DNA from 4 places in the Streptomyces sp. NPDC057428 genome. Region 1 is predicted to be linked to each of the others. Evidence: riboswitches for the same ligand, from Rfam matches in the RefSeq annotation. Region 1 holds a riboswitch; each other region holds the start of a gene.
The links. A riboswitch is a leader RNA that binds a small molecule or an ion and turns the genes downstream of it on or off. The one in region 1 is predicted to bind cyclic di-AMP.
Positions count from the first base shown of each region.

Region 1 (4,464 bases):
ATCTCCGGCCTGATCAAGGCCAGTGACCACGGTGAGCACCTCACCGAGAACGAGGCCGCGGCGATGGCCTTCATCCTTCTGTTCGCCGGCTTCGAGACGACCGTCAACCTGATCGGCAACGGGGTCTACGCGTTGCTGCGCAACCCGTCGCAGCACGAGCGTCTGGAGCGCTCGCTGGCGGCGGGGGAGACCGAACTGCTCGCCACGGGTGTCGAGGAGCTGCTGCGCTACGACGGGCCGGTGGAGCTCGCCACATGGCGCTACGCCACCGAACCCGTGACTCTGGGAGGGCAGGTCGTCGCGGCGGGCGATCCCGTCCTCGTGGTGCTCGCCGCCGCTGACCGGGACCCCGAGCGATTCCAGGATGCGGACACCCTGGATCTCGCTCGGAGTGACAATCAGCACCTGGGCTACGGTCACGGAATCCACTACTGCCTGGGGGCGCCGCTGGCCCGCCTGGAGGGTCAGGTAGCCCTGGCGACGCTTTTGAAACGGCTCCCTGACCTGCGGATTGCCGCCGAACATGCCGATTTGCGGTGGCGCGGAGGGCTCATCATGCGTGGACTGCGCACGCTTCCCGTGGAGTTCGGTCCCGGCCATACACCGGCGCAAGGTGACGTTCTGTCAACTCTGTGACTTTCACGTGATCTCCGCTGCATCGACTTGTGACACACGTTCGAGTACGGCTAGGTTCACCGTTCGACTCACCCGTCACATGTCAGTCACACGGAAGGCAACCCCATGGGCTCCGCGAACGGCAGACACCGTCGCCCTCGTCAGGCACCCGCCATCGTCGTCGCCGCAGGCGTCACAGGGTCGGCGATTGCCATCCCGCTGCTCGGCGCCGGTGGCGCGCAGGCCGCAGACGCCTCGACGTGGGACCGCGTCGCCGAGTGCGAGAGCGGTGGCATATGGAGCGCCGACCTCGGCAACGGCTACTACGGAGGCCTGCAGTTCTCCGAGGCCACATGGTCGGCCTACGGCGGCACGGCGTACGCGTCCCGCGCCGACCTCGCGAGCCGCTCGCAGCAGATCGCCATCGCCGAGAAGGTGCTGGACGACAAGGGCCCCCAGGCGTGGCCCAGCTGCGCGGTGATCTCCGGGCTGGCGCTCGACGGGGTACTGCCGGGTATCGATCCGGGTGACGGGCCGTCCGCCGAGCCGACGGAGGCCGCGACACCCTCCGGCACCCCCTCGTCCGAGGAGCAGGACGACGCGGGCGCGAAGGGCAAGGCCGGCAAGGGCGCGTCCGGCAGCAAGGCGGACAAGGGAAACAAGGTGGACAAGTCCGGCACCGCGCCTTCCGTCGCACCGTCCCCCGAGGCGTCCGAGACCTCTGGAGCCCCGAAGAGTGACGGGGCGAAGGCCGGGAAGCACCGCGGCACGCCCGCCCCCGAAGCGACCGACGCGTCGTCAGCGGCCACCGAAGGCCGCGAGTCGGGCAGGCATGCCTCGCGCGGTGACTCCGAGGCGCGTCAGGGCGCCGAGGGGACGTACACCGTCCAGGAGGGTGACAACCTCTGGGCGATCGCCGATACGGAGGAGCTCCCCGGTGGCTGGCCCGCCCTCTATGAGGCCAACAAGGACGAGCTCGGCTCCGACCCCGACCTGATCCTTCCCGGCCAGAGTCTGGACCTCGGTCTCGGCCTGGCTTCGGACGCGAGCGGGACCCAGGCGGAGGCTCCTGCCACCAACTGATCAAAAGCACGAAAACACTCCGAAATCAGGGGTAGTTCAGAGGCCTATGTCCACTTATGCGCAAGTGAGACATGGGTCTCTTTGCTTCAACTGGCGTGTCATGTACGCCCGGTCTGCCCATATCCGCTCCGACCTGCGCAAACGGACCGGTAGGTCGATCGCTAAAGGGCTGATTGACCGTTATGCCCATTTTTGAATGTAGGGGTTGCGTGTGTTTACGGTCGGAGCCGCTCGCACCGCGGGCACCTTCGACCGTCACGCCGAATCCTGCCGTCGGTCGAGGGGAACGACGCGTAAAGCGCCGTAGGCAGGAGCGGGGGACCCAGGTAAGTGCCGTGACCCGGCCGTCGGAGGACGGCTGAGGGACCGGCTGGGGGTGAAGTCGTCCGCGAGTGCGGTCGGCCGGGCAACTCACAGGCCCGAACCCGACAGCTCACCTCGTAGGCGTCGGTGAGGAGAACCATGCTGCTTTCCAGCAAGGGCAAGCACCGCCGCCCGTCCAAGGCCGTCCGTATCGCCACCCTGGCGGGCGTCACCGGTGCGGCCATCGCCGTCCCGCTGATGGGCGCGACCGGTGCTTCCGCTGCCTCCGTCGCCACCTGGGACGCCGTCGCCCAGTGCGAGTCCGGTGGCAACTGGTCCATCAACACCGGCAACGGCTACTACGGCGGCCTGCAGTTCTCGGCCTCCAGTTGGGCGGCCGCCGGCGGTACGCAGTACGCGGCCCGCGCCGACCTGGCCACCAAGGACCAGCAGATAGCCGTCGCCGAGAAGCTCCTCGACCTGCAGGGCCCCGGCGCCTGGGCCTGCGCCGGTGCCGGCGGCCTGACCGACGACGGTGTGGACCCGGGTGTGGACACCGGCTCCGCGCCGAAGGCCGACACGAAGGCGCAGCCGGAGCGCAAGGCCGAGCAGCCCGCCTCGCGCAGCGAGAAGCGCACGGCTCCCAAGGAGACCGTCACCACCCCGACCGGTCAGAAGGTCGAGAAGGGCGACGGCGAGTACAAGGTCAAGGCCGGCGACACCCTCAGCAAGATCGCCGACGCGAAGAAGGTCAAGGGCGGCTGGCAGAAGCTGTTCAAGCTGAACGACGACATCGTCCACGACGCCGACCTGATCTTCCCGGGTCAGCAGCTTCACCTGAAGTAGTCACGGGCGGTCCGGTGTCCCCCTCCCCGGCGGCCCGGCCCAGCACGCCCACCTCCTGCGTGCCGGGCCGGGTCGTGCCCGGTGCGCCCCTCGGGGGGTTGCCTCGGGGGACCCCACGACGGGCCGCTGTGGGGGTCTGCGTTCAACTGTTGTAGTTACTGGCCAGTAAATATCTGGAGTTTTGCCCGTAATGCAGGCCCTTGGGTCCTTTTTCGTCCCAGGGGGCGGGCGGACGGCCGACGGAGCGGGCCGAGCCGGTTAGGCTCGTGGCGCAAGGCCACAGTGACCCTGCACAACCAGCGTCATATCCCAGAAGGAGATGCCTCGTGCCGTCCATCGACGTCGTCGTAGCCAGGGAAATCCTCGACTCCCGGGGCAACCCCACGGTCGAGGTCGAGGTCGGCCTCGACGACGGCAGCACGGGACGTGCTGCTGTTCCGTCCGGCGCCTCCACCGGTGCGTTCGAGGCCATTGAGCTTCGTGACGGTGACCCCAACCGCTACCAGGGCAAGGGCGTCGAGAAGGCCGTCCTCGCCGTGATCGAGCAGATCGGCCCGGAGCTCGTCGGTTACGACGCCACCGAGCAGCGCCTCATCGACCAGGCGATGTTCGACCTGGACGCCACCGAGAACAAGGCCTCCCTCGGCGCCAACGCCATCCTCGGTGTCTCGCTGGCCGTGGCGCACGCCGCGTCCGAGGCCTCCGACCTCCCGCTGTTCCGCTACCTCGGCGGCCCGAACGCGCACCTGCTGCCCGTTCCGATGATGAACATCCTGAACGGCGGCTCGCACGCCGACTCCAACGTGGACATCCAGGAGTTCATGATCGCGCCGATCGGCGCCGAGTCCTTCTCCGAGGCCCTTCGCTGGGGCGCGGAGATCTACCACACGCTGAAGAAGGTCCTGAAGACCAAGGGTCTCTCCACCGGTCTCGGCGACGAGGGCGGCTTCGCCCCCAACCTCGAGTCCAACCGCGCCGCCCTCGACCTCATCCTCGAGGCCGTCAAGGAGGCCGGTTACGTCCCGGGCCGCGACATCGCGCTCGCCCTCGACGTCGCCGCGTCCGAGTTCTACAAGGACGGCGTCTACGAGTTCGAGGGCAAGTCCCGTTCGGCCGCCGAGATGACCGAGTACTACGAGGAGCTCGTCTCCGCGTACCCGCTGGTCTCCATCGAGGACCCGCTGTACGAGGACGACTGGGCCGGCTGGAAGGTCATCACCGACAAGCTGGGCTCCAAGGTGCAGATCGTCGGCGACGACCTGTTCGTGACCAACCCGGAGCGCCTCGCCCGCGGCATCGAGGAGGGCTCGGCCAACGCCCTGCTCGTCAAGGTCAACCAGATCGGTTCGCTGACCGAGACCCTGGACGCCGTGGAGCTCGCCCAGCGCAACGGCTTCAAGTGCATGATGTCCCACCGCTCCGGTGAGACCGAGGACGTCACCATCGCCGACCTCGCGGTCGCGGTGAACTGCGGTCAGATCAAGACCGGCGCCCCGGCCCGCTCGGACCGCGTCGCCAAGTACAACCAGCTGCTGCGCATCGAGGAGATCCTCGACGACGCCGCGGTGTACGCGGGCCGTTCGGCGTTCCCGCGGTTCCGCTTCGAGAGCTGACGGC
Region 1 covers NZ_JBHVCT010000025.1:11,628-16,091, reverse strand. Annotated here, with positions in the region: gene ACFU5K_RS12810 (cytochrome P450) at 1-636, shown strand, start outside; gene ACFU5K_RS12805 (transglycosylase family protein) at 742-1,698, shown strand; cyclic di-AMP (ydaO/yuaA leader) riboswitch at 1,988-2,160, shown strand; gene ACFU5K_RS12800 (transglycosylase family protein) at 2,161-2,847, shown strand; gene eno (phosphopyruvate hydratase) at 3,174-4,460, shown strand.

Region 2 (4,464 bases), on a different contig from region 1:
GCGGCACTGGTCGGCCGCTACGAGCTCCTGCACGAGGTGCGGGGGCGGGGACTGATGATCGGGATCGAGTTCGGCAGGCCGTCGTCCCTCGGGCTGCGCAGCCGTTGGACGATGCTGCAGGCGGCCCGCAAGGGACTGTTCGCGCAGATGGTGGTGGCCCCCCTGCTCCGGAAGCACCGCATCCTCACCCAGGTCTCCGGCGACCACATGGAGGTGATCAAGCTGATTCCGCCCCTGGTCATCGGAGAGCCCGAGGTGGAACGCTTCGTCACCGCCTTCACGGCGGTCATGGACGACGCGCACAGCGGCAAGGGGCTGATGTGGGACTTCGGCAGGACACTGGTGAAACAGGCAGCCGCCAACCGGTGAGCGTTCCGACACTTTTTGCCTCTGGGGCAAGAAATTTGCCTCAGAGGAAAGTTCCTGGCCCAATGGGAGCATGAATCCTCCCGAAGGAGGGGCGGCCGACGAGCTTCCGGGAGTCGCGCCACGCCTGCGCGAACTGCGCCGCGAACGCGGTCTGACCCTGGAGAGCGCCGCCGGGCGTGCGGGACTCTCCACGGCCCACCTCTCGCGGCTCGAGACCGGCCGTCGCCAGCCCTCGCTGCCGATGCTGCTCGGTCTCGCCCGCGTCTACGGTACGACCGTCTCCGAGCTCCTGGGAGAGGTGCCGCCCGAACGAGACGCGATCGTCCGAGGCGGGCCGCCCGACGAAGCCCCAGGAGACGGGTCCGGTGGCTGGCTCTACCGGCAGGCGGGAGGGTCGGGGCGCGCCATGCAGGCACTGCGTGTCCACGTCCCCCACGGCACCGAGGGGGAGCTCGTACGCGTGCACCCCGGTGAGGAGTGGCTGTACGTCCTCGACGGCCGGCTCAGGGTCGTGCTCGGGGAGACCGTGCACGACCTCGATCCGGGCGACAGCGCACACTTCGACTCCCTCACACCGCACCGGATCGCGGCCCTCGGCCGCGGTGGGGCGCGGCTGCTGTTCGTCCACACGCTGCTCCAGAGTCCGGCCGCCGAGCTGTGCCTCGGCCCCGCGGCCCGACGGCTCTGAACCCGCGTACTCCTGTACCCGTTGCCGCCACGAGCGGCGAGGAAGGACCGTCATGTCCGATTCCGAGTACTACGACCCCCTCACCCCGCGCACCCAGCGGGGGAGCGACAGCGGCGACACCCAGGAGCGGCGGATGCCACGCGGGGTGGTGATCCGGCTCATCGCCTACCTGGTCGCCGGACACGTGATCGCGGGATTCCTGTTCCTCCTCTTCACCGTTGCGGGCAAGGGGTGAGCGCAGGGATCAGGTCCTCACCGTGACCGGCGGGCCCTGACCGCAGGCATCAGGCGTCCTCCACGAGGCGCTGACGGAGCTTCTCGCGCGTCTCGTGGCTGATCTTCAGTCCTTCGAGGAGGTAGCGGTCGGTGCTGCCCCAGATCTCCTCGATGGTGGCGAAGGCCGCGTCGAGATACTCGCGGTGCGCGCCGAAGAGCGGGTTGAGCAGCTCCATCACCTCGTCCGACATTCCCACCGGCGAGGTGTCGCTGCGCCGCACCTTGTATCGGCGGTGCGCGTCGTTGGACTTGAGGTAGTCGGCCTCGATGGCGTCCCTCTCGACGCCGACCGCGAGCAGCGAGACCGCGACCGACAAGCCGGCCCGGTCCTTGCCCGCCGCGCAGTGCATCAGCGCGGGGACGCTGTCCTCGGCCAGCGCGTGCAGGACCCGGCTGTGCTCGGCGGTCCGGTCCGTGATGATCGAGCGGTAGGACAGGACCATGCGCTCCATGCCCTTGCCGTCGGCCAGGATCGAGCGCAGCTGCTGGATGTTCCCGTCGCGCACCAGCCGCCAGAACTCCGCGCCGTCGGCCGGGTCGGAGAGGGGAATGCTGACATTCCGGACGCCGGGCAGGTCCACGTCGTATCCGTCGAGCTTGTGGTCGGCGGCGTTGCGGAAGTCGAAGATCGTATGCAGGCCGAGTCCGGCGAGGAACGCGGCGTCGGCCTCGGTGGCGTGAGCCAGGTGGCCGCTGCGGAAGAGCCGCCCGAAGCGCACGGTGCGGCCGTCGCTCGTCGGAAGCCCGCCGACGTCGCGGAAGTTGCGGACACCGGTCAGGTCCACGTCCGTCGGCTCGGGGCCGGCCGGGGGGACCTCTGGCAGCTGCGTCACAAGGGCTCCTGGAGTGTCTGGCGCCGGCGCCGCTCGCCGACGGGGCACGCTCGCGACGATACGACATGGCTGCAACGGGCATGCGTCTCGGGCATCGCGGGATCGGCCGACGGGGAGGGGTGGTCGCGAGGTGTCCGTATTGGTGCATTTGATCGAACATGCCCTGCTTGTGGGGGACATGAGGGGAGGTGGGTGAGCGGGATCATATCCGTGACGGTGCGTGGTGAAGTCCCCCGAGGGTATTCCGGACGCCTCAAGGAATGCCAAGATCCGTAATCCACGGAGTGTGACGGTAATTCCGCAGCGGAATTGAAGACGGGATTCCGCTTCGCAATCCGAGCTTGTTCCGCGCGTCCTCGCTCGCCTACGGTCACGGTCAATCCGGACGGAATGCCGAATCCTGCCGCCGCCCGGAATCCGCACCGACTCACGTGTGGCAGGAGCGGGGGAACCAGGTAAGTCGCCGTCCGGAGCGATCCGGAACGGCTCGGGGTCAAGACGCGTCACCACGCGGCCGGGCATCTCCAGCCCGAACCCGACAGCTCACCTCGCAGGCGCCGGAGAGGAATTCCCCATGCCCGCAAACGGCAAGCACCGTCGTAAGAAGTCCCGTCCGCTCTCCCGAGGCATCCTTGCCGCGGGGGCCGGCGGCGCGGTACTCGCGCTCCCGCTGATCGGCGCCACCGGCGCCCACGCGGCGGAGCCGGCCGCTCCCGCGGCGAAGTCCGCCGCCGTCACCCCCGGCGCGCCCGCCGCGAAGCACTCCCCGAAGACCTACACCGTGGTCTCCGGCGACTATCTCGCGAAGATCGCCACCGCCAAGAAGATCAAGGGTGGCTGGCAGAAGCTGTACAAGGACAACCGCGACGTCATCGGCGACAACCCGAGCCTGATCGTCCCGGGCATGAAGCTGACTCTCGGAGCCAAGGCCTCCGGCACCGCCGAGAAGCCGGCGACCGCCAAGCACGCCGCGTCCGAGGCGAAGCCGGCCACGAAGGCCGAGCCCGCCGCCGAGAAGGCCGCTCCGGCCGGGGGGAAGGCCGCCACCGCCGACTCCGGCGCGTCGCAGAGCAACGCCTCCGGCTGGTCGGCCCCGGTCGAGAACCCCACAGTCACCACCCAGTACCACGTGGCCGGCGCCAGCTGGTCCAGCGGCTACCACACGGGTTCCGACTTCCAGGCCGCCTCGGGCACCAGCGTCCGCTCGATCGGACCGGGCACCGTCGTCTCCGCCGGGTGGGGCGGCGCGTACGGCAACGAGATCGTCATCCAGCACAGTGACGGCATGTACTCCCAGTACGCGCACCTGTCCTCACTCGAGGTCTCGGCCGGACAGACCGTCACCGGCGGCCAGGAGATCGGCCTCTCCGGATCCACCGGCAACTCTACCGGCCCGCACCTCCACTTCGAGGTCCGTACCGGCCCGAGCTACGGCTCGGACGTCGACCCGATCGCCTACCTGCGTTCGCACGGCGTCTCCATCTGAGGGACGTGACCCCGGGGGTCGAGCAGAGGGGCGGTGTGCCACGGCGCACCGCCCCTCCACTTATTCCGGCTTTGCCAAAACCTGACCGGGTGGTCTTTGTCACCACCCGTCAACCCCTTATTACGGTCGCGTAAGTCACATTCGAGGGTGCAGGATAAACCCTTGTGGCAGACGATTCGAGAAACAAACAACGAGGCATCATCGGGTCGTACGCGGCGATTGGCGACAGCTTCACCGAGGGCGTCGGTGACCCCGGCCCGGACGGAAGGCTCGTCGGCTGGGCGGACCGGTTCGCGGTGCTCCTCGCCGACCAGCTCCCGGTCCCCGACGCGATGGCCGGCCCGGTGGACGACCCGCACGGAATCTTCCGGTACGCCAATCTCGCCGTACGCGGACGGCTCCTCGACCAGATAGTCGAGGAACAGGTACCCCGCGCGAAGCAGTTGGCCCCTGATCTGGTCAGCTTCTGCGCGGGCGGCAACGACATCCTCCGCCCCGGCTCGGACCCCGACGACGTGGCCGAGCGCTTCGAGCGCGCCGTGGCCGACCTCACCCAGGCCGTCGGGACCGTCATGGTGACCACCGGCTTCGACACCCGCGGCATCCCGGTGCTCCGGCACCTGCGTGGCAAGATCGCCACCTACACCGCACACGTCCGGTCCATCGCCGACCGGTACGACTGCCCGGTGCTCGACCTGTGGTCCCTGCGGTCCGTGCAGGACCGGCGTGCATGGGACAACGACCGGCTGCACCTCTCGCCCGAGGGCCACACCCGGGTCGCGCTCCGCGCCGCCCAGGTCCTCGGACTCGAC
Region 2 covers NZ_JBHVCT010000016.1:31,184-35,647, reverse strand. Annotated here, with positions in the region: gene ACFU5K_RS09205 (aspartate aminotransferase family protein) at 1-369, shown strand, start outside; gene ACFU5K_RS09200 (helix-turn-helix domain-containing protein) at 440-1,057, shown strand; gene ACFU5K_RS09195 (DUF6126 family protein) at 1,110-1,292, shown strand; gene ACFU5K_RS09190 (tyrosine-protein phosphatase) at 1,342-2,166, opposite strand; cyclic di-AMP (ydaO/yuaA leader) riboswitch at 2,577-2,736, shown strand; gene ACFU5K_RS09185 (peptidoglycan DD-metalloendopeptidase family protein) at 2,741-3,652, shown strand; gene ACFU5K_RS09180 (SGNH/GDSL hydrolase family protein) at 3,817-4,464, shown strand, end outside.
Region 2: it holds a riboswitch for cyclic di-AMP, as region 1 does, so the genes downstream of both, ACFU5K_RS09185 (peptidoglycan DD-metalloendopeptidase family protein) here and ACFU5K_RS12800 (transglycosylase family protein) in region 1, are expected to answer to the same signal.

Region 3 (4,464 bases), on a different contig from region 1:
AGATCGAGGAGGCGGTCGACGAGGAGCTGGCCCGCTTCGCCGAGGATGGCCCCACTCCGGAGGAAATGGAACGCGCGCAGGCGCAGTTGGAGCGCGAGTGGCTGGACCGTCTCGGCACGGTCTCGGGCCGGGCCGACGAACTGTGCAGGTACGCCGTCCTGTTCGGTGACCCGCAGCTGGCCCTGACCGCGGTCGGCCGTGTGCTCGACGTGACCGCCGAGGAGGTCAAGGCCGCCGCCCGGGCGCATCTGCGGCCCGACAACCGTGCCGTCCTGGTCTACGAGCCCGTCGAACCGGCGGACGAGACGGACGGCACCGACGCGCACGAGGGGGCCGACAAGTGAGCGACGCCGCCGTGACTGGAGTAGCGATGGACTACCACCCGCAGCCGACAGCCGGCGAGGCCAGGCCCTGGGCCTTCCCCGCGCCCGAGCGGGACGCCCTGCCCAACGGCCTGACCGTGTTGCGCTGCCACCGCCCCGGCCAGCAGGTCGTCGCCGTGGAGATCTTCCTGGACGCACCGCTGGACGCCGAGCCCGAGGGCCTCGACGGTGTGGCCACGATCATGGCCCGCGCGCTGTCCGAAGGTACGGACAAGCACTCCGCGGAGGAGTTCGCCGCCGAACTGGAGCGCTGTGGCGCCACACTCGACGCCCACGCCGACCACCCGGGCCTCCGTGTCTCCCTGGAGGTTCCGGTCTCCCGGCTGGCCAAGGCGCTCGGTCTGGTCGCCGAGGCACTGAGGGCCCCGGCCTTCGCGGAGAGCGAGATCGAGCGGCTGGTGGGCAACCGGCTCGACGAGATCCCCCACGAGCAGGCCAACCCCGCCCGGCGGGCCGCGAAGCAGCTCTCCAAGGAGCTCTTCCCGGCGACGGTCCGGATGTCGCGTCCGCGCCAGGGCACCGAGGAGACGGTACGGCGCATCGACGCCCCGGCCGTCCGCGCCTTCTACGACGCCCACGTCCGCCCTTCCACCGCGACCGCGGTGATCGTCGGCGACCTCACCGGCATCGACCTGGACGCGCTGCTCGCCGAGACCGTCGGTGACTGGTCCGGAAATTCGGTCCCGGCACGCCCGGTACCCCCGATCACCGCGGACGACACCGGCCGTGTGGTCATCGTGGACCGTCCCGGGGCGGTGCAGACCCAGCTCCTCATCGGGCGGATCGGCGCCGACCGGCACGACAGCGTGTGGCCCGCACAGGTCCTCGGCACGTACTGCCTCGGGGGCACCCTCACCTCCCGGCTGGACCGCGTGCTCCGCGAGGAGAAGGGCTACACCTACGGCGTCAGGGCCTTCGGCCAGGTTCTGCGGTCGACGGCTCCCGGATCGTCGTCCGGACCCACCGGCGCGGCGATGCTCGCCATCAGCGGTTCGGTGGACACGGAGTCGACGGGGCCGGCGCTCGACGACCTGTGGAAGGTCCTGCGCACCCTGGCGGCCGAGGGGCTCACCGACGCCGAGCGCGAGACCGCCGTGCAGAACCTCGTGGGCGTCGCCCCGCTGAAGTACGAGACGGCGGCCTCCGTCGCGGGGACCCTGGCCGACCAGGTGGAGCAGCACCTCCCGGACGACTACCAGGCCACGCTGTACGCACGCCTGGCCGAGACGGGCACGGTCGAGGCGACCGCCGCGGTGGTCAGCGCCTTCCCGGTCGACCGCCTGGTCACCGTCCTGGTCGGGGACGCCGCGCAGATCGCGGACCCCGTCCGGGCGCTGGGCATCGGCGAGGTGTCGGTCGTCAGCGGCTGACGGAACGGCACATTCAGGGCCCCGGCGGACACTCTGCCGGGGCCCTGCATTTTGTCTGATTTGTCAAAGGAAGTGCACGTTGATCCTGTGGGATGTCCGACAAAAGACCCTTTCTGTTTGGTGAGCGCCATCGGCCCGTCCTAGCGTCGTCCCGGCTGTCCGTCGGACCCGAGCCGCGACCGCGGCGCCGGACAGCCATCGCCGAGTCCCCGTCAGGCGCGAGCCTGGGGAGCCGGGGACCCATGTCCCTGGGGTGAATCGGATCCCTGCGTCTCGCGCGAGACGATGAGGGGTCCGTAGGAGACCTTCCTGCTCCGAACCCGTCAGCTAACCCGGTAGGCGAGAAGGAAGGAAAGGACCAGCCACTTCATGGCGTTCATCCGTGCCACCGGGAAGCACCGTGCCCCGAGCCGCCTGACGCGCAGGAGCGCCCGGGTCGCCGGTATCGCGGCCCTGGCCACCACCGGTGTCATCGGTGCCACAGCCTCCCCGGCGCTCGCAGCGGACTCCGAGGCAACCTCGGCCGGCACCGGTCTCACCCAGACCGTCGCCCTCGACGTGAGCCTCGCCGCGCAGATCGAGGCCCAGGCCAAGGCCCAGCAGCACCAGGCCGACGTCGCCGCGAAGGCGAAGGCCGAGGCCAAGCGGAAGGCGGAGGCCCGCGCCAAGAAGGTCCGCGAGGAGAAGGCCCGTGCCGCACGCGCAGCCGAGCGCGCCCGCCTCAACGCCTTCCGCCTCCCGGTCGCCGGTTCGCACGTCACCACCGGCTACAAGTCCGGCGGTGCGCTCTGGTCCTCCGGCACCCACTCCGGCGTGGACTTCCAGGCCGCTTCCGGCACCTCCGTCGTCGCGGTCGGCGCCGGCACGGTCGTCGAGGCCGGCTGGGGCGGTGCCTACGGCAACAACATCGTGCTCAGGATGAAGGACGGCACGTACACCCAGTACGGCCACCTCTCCTCGATCGGCGTCTCGGTCGGGCAGAGCGTCGACGCGGGGCAGCGGATCGGCCTCTCCGGATCGACCGGCAACTCCACGGGACCGCACCTGCACTTCGAGGCCCGCTCGACCCCCGAGTACGGCTCGGACATGGATCCCGTCGCCTACCTCCGCGCGCACGGCGTCCAGGTCTGACCTCGGATCCGCCCGCACGTACCGCTCCGACGAAGGCCCCGGCATCGCGCCGGGGCCTTCGCCGTACCCCGGCTCGCGGAACCGCCTTCCGGCCAAAAGATATCCAAGGATTCCACCCCGCCATCGGAAATTCCGGCCGGTTGCAATAGAGTCACAGAACAGGCGTCGATCGGCCGCGTTTCGCGGAGATTAAGGCGGAGGTTCGGACATGCGCATTCCCGCGCATTCGGTATGCACGGCAATCCGTGACGACATCGTCTCCGGTGTCTTCGAGCGCGGCAGCCGCCTCACCGAGGAGGTGCTCGCGCGTCGCTACGGCGTCTCGCGCGTCCCGGTGCGCGAGGCGCTGCGCACCCTGGAGTCCGAGGGGTTCGTCGTCACCCGCCGGCACGCCGGCGCCTGCGTCGCCGAACCCACGGAACAGGAGGCGGCCGACCTGCTGGAGATCCGGATGCTGCTGGAGCCGCTGGGCGCCGCGCGTGCGGCCCAGCGCCGTACCGATGCGCACCTGAAGGTGCTCCGGGGCCTGGTCAGGCTGGGGCAGGAAAGGGTGCGACGGGGCGAGGGGGAGGATCTGCGCTCGCTCGGCGGCTGGTTCCACGAGACGCTCGCGCAGGCCTCGGGCAGCCCCGCGCTGATCGCGCTGCTCACGCAGCTGAGGTACAAGATCGCCTGGATGTACGCCGTCGAGCAGCCGGTCAGGCCCGCGGAGTCCTGGGCCGAACACGGTGCTCTCGTGGACGCCGTGGCGCGCGGTGACGCGGAACGGGCCAGGGTGCTGGCCGTCCAGCACGCCGAGCGCGTCACCGCTGCCCACCGGCTGCGCCGCACGGACCGGCCCGCCCACGAGGCGGGCGTGACCCGGGTGAGGACTTCGCAACACCACGTAAACATCGCGGGAGCCCGCCATTAACAAATGCGCCGTATACAAGGAAGATAATGATCGGGCGGCTTTCTTTCTGCTGCCCTGATCCGTTTTCCCGAGGCCTTTTCCCGTAGGTGCGGACACAGAAAAGCCGCGGCCCCCGCTGGGGTGGCCGCGGCTTTTCCGCAGAAACAATTCCGGATAGGAGCAACCCGGGTCAGACGGTCTCCGGGAGCTCATCGAGTCCCTCGGCGACCAGCTTCGCCAGGCGGTCCAGTGCGGCCTCGGCGTTGTCCGCGTCGGACGCGAGCACGACCTCCTCGCCGCCCTGCGCACCGAGACCGAGCACCGCGAGCATGGAGGCGGCGTTGACGGGACTGCCGTCCGCCTTGGCGATCGTCACGGGGACGCCGGAGGCCGTGGCGGCACGGACGAAGATGGAAGCGGGGCGGGCGTGCAGGCCCTCGGCCCAACCGACGTTGACGCGGCGCTCAGCCATGGTTCTGCCCTTCACGTGTCGACGAGTTGTCTAGACCAGTCTCTCATGTGGTGCGCCCTGCTGTGCCCGGCCCCGGAACAGGCCTGGCGCCCGCCCGCAGGCTCACTCAGCGTGCCCCTGCCGGGAACCCGCCGCGACCGGTGCGGCGGCCGTAGGCTTTGCCCATGGAGCCCACCCCGGAGCAGAGGCCGCATCACGCGTACCCCGACCACTGGG
Region 3 covers NZ_JBHVCT010000008.1:6,010-10,473, reverse strand. Annotated here, with positions in the region: gene ACFU5K_RS05165 (M16 family metallopeptidase) at 1-344, shown strand, start outside; gene ACFU5K_RS05160 (M16 family metallopeptidase) at 371-1,753, shown strand; cyclic di-AMP (ydaO/yuaA leader) riboswitch at 1,943-2,110, shown strand; gene ACFU5K_RS05155 (M23 family metallopeptidase) at 2,123-2,884, shown strand; gene ACFU5K_RS05150 (GntR family transcriptional regulator) at 3,093-3,797, shown strand; gene ACFU5K_RS05145 (HPr family phosphocarrier protein) at 3,967-4,248, opposite strand; gene ACFU5K_RS05140 (GNAT family N-acetyltransferase) at 4,413-4,464, shown strand, end outside.
Region 3: it holds a riboswitch for cyclic di-AMP, as region 1 does, so the genes downstream of both, ACFU5K_RS05155 (M23 family metallopeptidase) here and ACFU5K_RS12800 (transglycosylase family protein) in region 1, are expected to answer to the same signal.

Region 4 (4,464 bases), on a different contig from region 1:
AGTGGCACCTCCCCCTAGGTGATGCGCCGCCGATGACGGCGCCGTTGGTCGTGCGTCCGGCAGATCCTTTCGTCTGTGAGGTTGCTGAGAACAGGGCGTACACCTGTTTCTTTACCGAACCAATAGCCGGTGCGCGCTGTCCCGCTGAGCGAACTCAGGCCCTCGAGGGGTGCTTTGACCCCTTCAGGGGCTTCTCTGCGCAGTTCTTCGCCGAACCGCCACACGGTCTGGACACCCTGCCGGGCTCGGGCGCAGTCGAACTCAAGGCCGCGCAGGCACAGCAAGCTCACCCGTCATCGCTATCGCCCACCGGCGCCAGACCGCACGGCGAAAGCTGAGCCCAATTGCACGACGTCCGCTGAGTCGTGCCGGGCGGGAACTATGTCCCCGCCCGGCAACTACCGGCGACATCGCCTAGCGGACCCAGGCCTGTCGGGATGTCTTGCCGCCGTCGTTGTGGAAGGGCGCACCCCCGACTTCACGCCGCACAACTCCGCTCGGTACCAGGTGTCAGAACTGTTCCACGTAGTACGGCTGCACGCCCATCCAGCCGTTGCCGCGTGCCCCGTACCGGATACCGTTATCGCTCTGTGCCAGGGTGTACCAGGAGTCGACATAGTCGGGGTCGTCGGTCCACCAGTCATCGGGAATGGCGTCCAGCACGGCGTTGACCAGCGGGACGTATACACCCTGATCGGTGACGGTGAGCAGAACGGCGGCGATGGCCTTGGCCAAGTCGCGGTAATTGGTGCTCCCGTCCTCCTCCATCATGACGGCGTCGGCCAGGTTGTATTTGTAGTTGGACCAGTTCACCAGGATCTGGTTCGGCCGGTATGTGGTTCCGTCGTTGTCCAGGTACGGCATGTCGACCGGGTCGACCCGAACCTTGCCGTCAAGGCCGAACCCTGTGACGAGGGTGTAGATCTCTGCGTCACCCTTGACCCAGGGCTCCTCGTCGTCGGAGAGCCTGATCTCCGAGATGCGGGTGGTCCAGAACCCCGAAGTGGCAGCCGACGGCGTCTCGGCGGGTGAGGTCAGACCTTGACGGCTGAGCTCGTCGTTGAGCACCTTGAGCCCCGCCGCGAGGGCCTTGGATGCGTCGATGTCGACGATGTACACCGGGTGGCTGGGCACCGCACCAGCGTCGAGTATGTGGGTCCGGCCCAGGCTGTCGTAAGCCGTGACAGTGCGGGCGTCCTCATCGACGGCGCTCGCGGCCACCCACGGCGTGGCACCGGCCGCCAATGCGCCGCGCATGGAATCGGCTCCGAGTCTCAGCCGCAGCAGCGAGCCGACCCCCGGGTCCAGACCCTTGGCGGTGGCGATCCGTCGGTCGGCTCTGATCAGGGCGGCCTGGAGCCGGCCGGGAGCCTTGCCTGCGAGGGCGGTCACAGCCAACTCATCGGAGGTGAGCGCGGCATCGCGCATCCGGGCGCGCCAGGTGGAGTCCGACAGTGATGTGGCGATGGCGCGGGCGGCCTGGTTTTCCGTCTCGGTAACGGTGGAAGACGGTACTTGCGTTCGCGGTGCCTCCGTGGCGGGGAGCGCGGTGGCGGTCTGGGCGGCCGGCAGGGCCAGCAGACAGGCGGCGATGAGGGGCACAACGCCGCGCCGACGAGTGTGGTGGTGTCTCACGAGAGCATTCCTCCTGGGAGCGTGCAACGCATGGGACGTACGGCCAGGGCGGAGAAGAGGCCGGAATCTATGCGAGTAGATACCGGCCGGGCCAAGCATGACGGTGCCGTGTCATTCCGACAAGAGTGCCGTCCGGATAGAGGCAGGGGGATGTGTAGATGGCGCTCGGGTACCCGAGTACCGCGGTGATCCCCCTCAGTGGAGTCGTCAGCTTGGCCGGTCAGAGCTCGTGGCGGCTCTCTGGCCGTTGGCGTGGGAGAAAACGCGAGGTGATCCCGTGGGAGGTGGTCCTGACGTTGATCTGCCTGCGCTTGCCGGCGACGCAGGCCCGCGGGTGGGCGGCAGACGCGAACACGTCCAAACTCCGCAGCCGAAAACCGCCGGTCGGGAACGGCGACTCAACGGCCCCCACGTTTGGTGCGTTGAGGTGAGGTTGCGACAAACAGGACCTTCTCGGCGTCCCGCGCCGACACGCCCGACGACCCGATGAGTTTTCCTCGCTCGTTCGGCGTAGAAGGTCCCCCACCCGAGGGACAGCCCAACTTGCGCAACTAGCACGGACACTGAACGGAATCTGTCGTTCCGCCGCTGGTACGGGGCTGGTCCGGCACAGCCGCCGGCCGCCCGGATCAGCCCCGTCCACCCGAACGGATGAGTGGTGACGACTCTCACATATCGCAGCTTCAACGAGGAAATCCGGCAGTGCGTGCGTAAAGATCCGTGGGACGACAAGCCCCCGCCACCGCGGCGGGGCGGTCCGGGCGGACGCCGAGTCCTGCCGCTGTCCGGATGCCTGGTCGACAGGAGTGGATCGGCAGGAGTGGAGGACCCGAGCACAACGGGCCGCCCGGACATCCGGACGGCCCTCGGGGTGAAGCCGCCTAGCGCGGCCGGGCAACTTCGCCAGCCCGAACCCGACAGGTCATCCTTCACAGGCGGCTGACGAAGGGTTGCGCATGACTGCGCAGGTTCATGTCCCGTCTCTGTTCGCCCGGGTCGGTACGGCCTCGGTTCTCACATTCGCTGTAGGCACCACGATGCTGGCCCCGGGCTTCGTCGACGACGCCGAGGCCGCGAGCCGTTCGACAAGGGCTCTCGACATCGCCGCCTCCAAGAAGGGCGCGCCCTACAGATACGGCGCCGCGGGTCCGCACCGGTTCGACTGCTCCGGGCTGACGCTCTACTCGTACCGGAAAGCGGGCAAGAAACTTCCCCGCACGGCGCAGCAGCAGTACAACAAGACCCGCCATATCTCCAGGTCGCAGCGGAAACGCGGCGACCTGGTCTTCTTTCACGCGGGGCGCAGTGTCTACCACGTCGGGATCTACGCCGGCAGCGGCAGGATCTGGCACTCACCGAAGACCGGGGCGGTGGTCCGGCTGGAGAAGATCTGGTCGAACAGCGTCTGGTACGGGAGGGTCCGCTGACTCCTGCGCCCGCCCGGTGCCGGCACCTCTGACGCCGGCACCGCTCCTCACCTGGCCCAGTGCGGCAGGGACCCGTCACCAGCACGAGTCCCAGCGCGGTGAACGCCGCGCCGCCGCCGCCCTCGACAGCGCGGGCGGTACGCGGCCGGCGCAGCCACCTGCGGAGGCGGTCCCCGGCCGGTTTCCAGATGAGCGCGAGCGGCCGCCACGACGCTCCTGGCGCTGCTGCGGAGCGGTTTCGGCCGGACCGGCACGCCGTGAACCCCGGTCAGGTCTGGGCCGGGACGGCCCAGCGCACACCGAGACCGGGTCGCTCGGAAGGTGACGGTTGCTTCCCTATGGTCCCACTGGCCACTGGGAGCGGCTGGTGGCACACCGATCCTTCGTCACCGGACTCCACGCCCGCCGGGTCCGCGGTGACCGCGTCGGGGGACCTCAGCTGACCTGCGGGGGCGCCGATCCGACGATCGTGGCCACCGCGGACTCGATCTGCGCCGTCGTCAGGTCCGCCCGGGCCGTCAGCCGGAGTCGCGAGATCCCGTCCGGCACCGAAGGCGGCCGGAAGCACCCCACCGCGAGGCCTGCGGCACGGCAGTCCGCGGCCCAGCGCACCGCGGATTCCGCCGACGGTGCGCGGACCGAGACGACGGCCGCGTCCGGGCGCACCGCGGTGAGCCCGGCGGCGGTCAGCCGGCCGTGAAGTTCGGCGGCCACCTCCCGCGCCCGGCCTGCTCGTCCGGGTTCGCGGCGCAGCAGCCGCAGTGCACCGGAGGCCGCGCCGGCAGCCGCCGGGGCGAGACCGGTGTCGAAGATGAACGTCCGGGCGGAGTTGACCAGATGGGAGATGACCCTGTCCGGCCCGAGCACCGCTCCACCCTGACTCCCCAGTGACTTCGAGAGGGTGAGCGTGGCGACGATCCCTTCCCCGCCCGCGAGTCCTGCGGCGGCGAGGGCGCCGCGCCCGCCGTCCCCCAGCACGCCCAGACCATGTGCGTCGTCCACCAGGAGGGCTGCGCCCGCGTCCCTGCATGCCTCGGCGAGGGGCGCCAGCGGGGCTGCGTCACCGTCGACCGAGAAGACGGAGTCGGTCACGGCCAGAGCCCGTCCCGTGTGCGTCCGGAGCGCCTTGCGCACGGCCTCGGGGTCCGCGTGCGGCACGACCGCGGTGGCGGCCCGGGAGAGCCGGCAGCCGTCCACGATCGAGGCGTGGTTGCCGGCGTCGGACACGATCAGAGAGTCGTGTCCGGTGAGCGCGGTCAGGGCGGCGAGATTGGCCGCGTAGCCGGACGAGAAGACCAGGGCCGCCTCGAAGCCGCAGAAGTCGGCGAGTTCGCGTTCGAGGCGGGCGTGCAGCGCGGTGGTTCCGGTGACCAGCCGCGAACCGGTGGCTCCCGCGCCCCAT
Region 4 covers NZ_JBHVCT010000011.1:75,697-80,160, reverse strand. Annotated here, with positions in the region: gene ACFU5K_RS07045 (DUF3103 family protein) at 511-1,635, opposite strand; cyclic di-AMP (ydaO/yuaA leader) riboswitch at 2,392-2,588, shown strand; gene ACFU5K_RS07040 (C40 family peptidase) at 2,592-3,062, shown strand; partial or broken gene ACFU5K_RS07035 (LysE family translocator) at 3,130-3,261, opposite strand; gene ACFU5K_RS07030 (8-amino-7-oxononanoate synthase) at 3,498-4,464, opposite strand, start outside.
Region 4: it holds a riboswitch for cyclic di-AMP, as region 1 does, so the genes downstream of both, ACFU5K_RS07040 (C40 family peptidase) here and ACFU5K_RS12800 (transglycosylase family protein) in region 1, are expected to answer to the same signal.